2 linked regions of the Alloalcanivorax dieselolei B5 genome follow. The protein of the gene in region 2 interacts with the protein of the main gene of each other region in a pairwise test. Links are inferred from orthologs where the notes say so. Each region holds a gene or a part of one and is shown on either strand. Other genes may lie near its edges.

What was found. The genes of interacting proteins can lie anywhere in the genome.
Region 1: the proteins of grxD (region 2) and B5T_RS17625 interact in binary tests that used the Escherichia coli proteins (3 or more experiments, as listed by UniProt). The link is inferred for Alloalcanivorax dieselolei B5 from one-to-one orthologs.

Annotation. Positions count from the first base shown.
Region 1 is NC_018691.1:3,966,822-3,969,634, reverse strand. It holds B5T_RS17625 (BolA family protein), read left to right. Parts: upstream 1-1,186; coding sequence 1,187-1,441; downstream 1,442-2,813. Other genes in the region: hisG (ATP phosphoribosyltransferase), read left to right, coding at 2,766-2,813; murA (UDP-N-acetylglucosamine 1-carboxyvinyltransferase), read left to right, coding at 1,493-2,755; B5T_RS17630 (MlaC/ttg2D family ABC transporter substrate-binding protein), read left to right, coding at 447-1,091; B5T_RS17635 (calcium/sodium antiporter), read right to left, coding at 1-346. UniProt on the Escherichia coli protein: Involved in cell resistance against acid stress.
Region 2 is NC_018691.1:3,639,667-3,642,366, reverse strand. It holds grxD (Grx4 family monothiol glutaredoxin), read left to right. Parts: upstream 1-1,034; coding sequence 1,035-1,367; downstream 1,368-2,700. Other genes in the region: rnt (ribonuclease T), read right to left, coding at 2,184-2,700; B5T_RS16140 (peroxiredoxin), read left to right, coding at 1,451-2,053; B5T_RS16150 (TonB-dependent receptor family protein), read left to right, coding at 1-917. UniProt on the Escherichia coli protein: Monothiol glutaredoxin involved in the biogenesis of iron-sulfur clusters.

The sequences.
Region 1 (2,813 bases), 330 kb from region 2 along the record:
GGGGGCAGGGCACGGGGCGCCACAGCAGGGTCAGTGCCAGCACCAACCCCATATTGGCGATGTTGGAGCCCAGCGCGTTGGCCACCGCCAGTGCGGAACTGTCGCTCAGCGCGGCGGTGGCGGAAACCAGAATCTCCGGGGCCGAGGTGCCGAACGCCACCAGGGTCAGGCCCACCAGTGCCGGCGACAGGCCCAGCTTCAAGGACAGGCCGGCGGCGCCGGTGACAAACCGGTCCGAGCTCCAGGACAGGACCATGAGGGCAATCACACTGGTGAGCAAGGCGGGCAACATAGGCGCTCGGGAACCCCATACGTTAAAAGCCATCAAATCGTCATATACGGGCATGGGCGGCTTCCGGGGCCGATCCCGCCTGTGTAGGATGCGGTGAGTCCGCCGTTGCCTTCAACCGTGGCGGTGCTGACCGATTAGACCAGGGAGTGAACGCATGACTTATCCGAAACAATGGTTTTCCTTCATGGCGGCGGTGCTGCTGCTGTTGACCGCCGGTCTGGCGCAAGCGGAACAGGACCCGCGCAAGCTGGTGGAGCAGACCGTCGAGCGCATGACCAAGCGCATCGACGCGGAACGCCAGAAGCTGAATAACGATCCTCAATACGCCCGCGAACTGGTGCGCGAGGAACTGGGTGATCTGGTGGATTTCAAACGGATTACCCGGGTGGTGATGGGGGATTATTTCGATCAGGCGTCCCGGGAGCAGAAGTACCGCTTCCTGGAGGTGTTCGAGAACAGCCTGGTCAACACCTATGCCTCCGGTGTGACGATGTACGACGGCCAGAAGATGAAAGTCCTGCCTCTGCGCGAGGAAGACCGCCGTGGCAACTATGCGCGGGTGCGCATGGAGTTCTCCACCAACTCCGGCCAGGTGGTGCCGATCTTCTTTACTTTGTTCCTGGGCGACGGCCAATGGCGTGTGGTCAATGTTTACGTCAACGGACTTGACCTTAGCCAGATCTACAAGCAGCAGTTCGCCCAGTCCATGCAACAGCACAATGATATGGACACGGTCATCGCCAACTGGTCCGCCGCCGACGTGGCTGACGAGGTCGAGAACAAGGCCAACGTCAACTGATTCCTCCGTTTCCCTCCCTCATTGACGCGGGGCCGGCATGGCAAGGCCCCGCGCCCTCGCGTATTATTGCCGGTTCATTCGAATGAGGAGTTCCCATGAATCCGGAAGACGTGAAGGCGCTGGTGGAAGCCGGCTTCGACGATGCCGAGGTGGCGGTGGACGGCGGCGGTGACCGCTTTCTGATCCGCGTGGTGTCCGATGCCTTCGAGGGCCTGATGCCGGTGAAGAAGCAGCAACTGGTCTACGGCTGCATCAACCAGGCGATCGCCGACGGTACCATTCATGCCGTAAGCATCCAGACCTATACCCGGGCCGAGTGGGAAAAAGCCCAGAAGATGGGGCTGGCCTGAGCCCCGAGCGGCCCGCCATCTGCCTTTATGAACAGGCTCTAAGAGATCCGCATGGACAAACTCAAGATTACCGGTGGACAGCGTCTGGATGGCGAGATCCGTATTTCCGGCTCCAAGAACTCATCGTTGCCGATTCTCGCCGCCACCCTGCTGGCCGACGAGACCGTCACCGTAGGTAACCTGCCGCATTTGCAGGACGTCACCACCCTGATCGAGCTGCTCGGCCGGATGGGCGTGCATGTGGTGCTGGACGACCGCATGAACGTGGCGGTGAACCCCACCAGCATCCGCGAATTCACCGCGCCCTATGAGCTGGTGAAAACCATGCGCGCCTCGATTCTGGTGCTGGGACCGCTGGTGGCGCACTTTGGCCGCGCCGAGGTGTCCCTGCCCGGCGGTTGTGCCATCGGCTCGCGGCCAGTGGATATCCACCTCAAGGGGCTCGAAGCCATGGGCGCCGAGATCGAGGTGATGAACGGGTATATCTCCGCCCAGGTGCAGGGGCGTCTCAAGGGTGCCCGCATCGTCATGGATACGGTGACGGTGACCGGCACCGAGAACCTGTTGATGGCCGCTGCCCTGGCTGAAGGCACCACGGTGCTGGAGAACGCCGCGCGGGAGCCGGAAGTGGTGGATCTGGCCAACTTCATCAATCGCATGGGTGGCAAGATCACCGGCGCGGGCACCGACACCATCGTGGTGGAAGGCGTCACCTCGCTGGGGGCCTGTCACCATGACGTGATCTCCGACCGTATCGAGACCGGCACTTATCTGATCGCCGCCGCCATCACCGGCGGCCGCGTCAAGGCCAAGAACACCGATCCGGCCCTGCTGGATTCGGTTCTGCAGAAATTGCGTGAGGCCGGTGCGGTGATCGAGACGGGGGAAGACTGGATCAGCCTCGATATGGAAGGCCGCCGGCCGCAAGCGATCAGCCTGCGCACCGCGCCTTATCCGGCGATGCCCACCGATATGCAGGCCCAGTTCATGGCCATGAACACGGTGGCCGAAGGTACCGGCACCATCGTCGAGACGGTGTTCGAGAACCGCTTCATGCACGTGCAGGAACTGAATCGCATGGGCGCCCATATCGAGGTGCAAGGCAACACCGCCATTTGCCGTGGCGTCGAGTCGCTGACCGGTGCTCCGGTGATGGCCACCGACCTGCGAGCCTCAGCATCCCTGGTGATCGCCGCTCTGGTGGCCAAGGGCGATACCCTGGTGGACCGGATCTACCATGTCGACCGGGGCTATGAGTGCATCGAGGAAAAACTGCAATCCCTGGGGGCGACCATCCGTCGCGTCCCATCCTGACCGTGAAGCCATGAGCCAGAAACCGCTGATCATCGCCCTGTCCAAGGGCCGCATCCTC
Region 2 (2,700 bases):
AGGCCGACGCCTGGTCGGCCTGGCTGGTGGACAAGGTTTATATCGGCAAGTTGATTCTGACCGGCTCGCTGCGTTATGAGGATATCCAGTCCAAAGCCCGCCGCTACGGTGATCCGGGGCGCGATACCGTGAGCCGGCGCGACAGCAATGACGTCAGCGAGGTGCTGGCCGGATTGGGCGCCACCTATTTGCTGAGCGATCAATGGTCCTTGCTGGCCGGCGTGCATCAGGGGTTCGCCCCGGCGGGCGCTTCCGCCACCGATGGCACCGACCCGGAAAAAAGCGTGAATTACGAGGCCGGCGCCCGCTACTGGGGCGAGCGTGTGAACGTGGACGCCATCGGTTTCTACAGTGATTACGAGAACACATTGCAGAATTGCTCGCTGGCCTATCCTTGCGATCTGGCCGGCGGCGGCAGCCAGGACTCCGGCTCGGTGAGCTTCGGTGAATCGCGCGTATACGGGATGGAGCTGGCGGTCGGCAGCACACTCTGGCGGGCGGCCAATGGCCTGACCGTGCCGCTGCGGTTGGCTTACACCTACACCCGCGGCAAGATCACCCAATCCTCGGAGTCCAGTGATGCCGCGGTGGAAAGCGGAGACCGCCTGCCTTACCTGCCGGAGCACCAGGCCAGTGTGACCGTGGGGCTGGAGCAGCCGGCCCAGTGGGGCGGTTATCTGACCACCCGGTACGTGGAGGGGATGTGCGTCACCGGCGGCTGCGACAACGGGCTGGAGCGTACCGATGATCTGTTGGTGGTGGACCTGACGGCGTCCTACTATCTGACCAGCGCGGTGGAGGTCTACGGCAAGGTGGACAACCTGTTCGATGAGCAGAAAATCGTCGCCCGCAGCCCGGACGGCGCCCGCCCGAACCTGCCGCGTACCGCCGCGCTCGGCATTCGCGCCCATTTCTGAGCGACCTCCGGCGCCGGGCTTGAAAGGGCCCGGTGCCGTCCCCACCCTCTGCCCACGGCGCCGGAAGTGCTACACTGACCGGTAACTTCAATCAGCCACCCAGCCAGGTAGTCTTTTATGGACGACGTGCTTCAGGTCATCAAAGACCAGATAGCCCAAAACCCGGTGCTGCTCTACATGAAAGGCACCCCGCAATTTCCTCAGTGCGGTTTCTCCGCCCAAGTGGTGGAAGCGATGACCAAGGTGAACAAGCCGTTCGCCTACGTGAACATCCTGGAAGCCCCGGAAATCCGTGAGTCGCTCAAGGAGTACGCCAACTGGCCGACCTATCCGCAATTGTGGGTCAATGGCGAGTTGGTCGGCGGCTGCGACATCATCATGGACATGTTCCGCTCCGGGCAGCTGCAAACGCTGGTCGAGAGCGCCGCGGCGGAAAGCGACGCCGAATAAACGTCGGATGCGACGAGAACGCACCGGCACACCCGCCGTTCACGGCGGGTTTTCCCTTGTGATTTAACTGGAGAGAAAACGAGATGGGCGTATTGGTAGGTAAACCCGCACCCGACTTCACCGTTCCCGCGGTATTGGGCGATGGCAGCATCGTCGACGAGTTCACCCTGTCCGAGGCGATCAAGGGCAAATATGGTCTGGTGTTCTTTTACCCGCTGGACTTCACCTTCGTCTGCCCGTCCGAGCTGATCGCTCTGGATCACCGCATGGATGCGTTCAAGGAGCGCGGCGTGGAAGTGATCGGTGTCTCCATCGACAGCCATTTCACCCACAACGCCTGGCGTAACACCCCGGTGAACGACGGCGGTATTGGCGCGGTGCAATACACCCTGGCCGCCGACATGAATCACCAGATCGCCCAGGCCTACGATGTCGAATCCGAAGGCGGCATGGCGTTCCGTGGTGCCTTCCTGATCGACAACAACGGCGTGGTGCGCAGCCAGATCGTCAACGATCTGCCGCTGGGCCGTAATATCGACGAGCTGGTGCGTCTGGTGGACGCCATCCAGTTCCACGAAGAGCACGGCGAAGTGTGTCCGGCCGGTTGGCAGAAAGGGGACTCGGGCATGAAGGACAGCCCGGAAGGCGTGGCGTCCTATTTGTCCCAGAACGCCGACAAGCTGTAAAAGCGTAGCGCGCCGGACGTTTGGCGCGGGAAGCTGAAACCAGCGCGGCCCGTGGGCCGCTCCTACAATCCGTGGGAGTGGCCCACGGGCCGCGATGGTTTCCGGATGCCGGTACCCTGCCCGGTGTCCCTCAGTCCAGTTCCCGCACCAGGGTCGGCGGCATCTTGGCGGGCGGCGGCGGCGGCCAGCCGCCCAGATCGCGGAAGCGATTGACCATGGAGCAGAACAGCTCGGCGGTGCGGGTGGCGTCGTACAGGGCCGAATGCGCCTCGCGCTGGCTGAAGCGGATGCCAGCCGCCTCGCAGGCTTTGGCCAGCACCGTCTGACCGTAGACCAGACCGGCCAGGGCGGCGGTATCGAAGCTGGAAAACGGGTGGAACGGGTTGCGTTTGACGTCGTTGCGCTCGGAAGCGGCGTTAAGGAACCCCTGGTCGAAGAAGCTGTTGTGTCCCACCAGCACCGCCCGGTTACAGCCGTTCTGCTTCACCGCCTTGCGTACCGGATCGAAGATTCCGCTGAGCGCGATGTCCTCGGCCACCGCGCCGCGCAACGGGTTACTCGGGTCGATGCCGGTGAAATCCAGGGCCGCCTGCTCGATGTTGGCACCGGGGAACGGGTCCACGTGGAAGTGGATGCGGGTGGCTGGA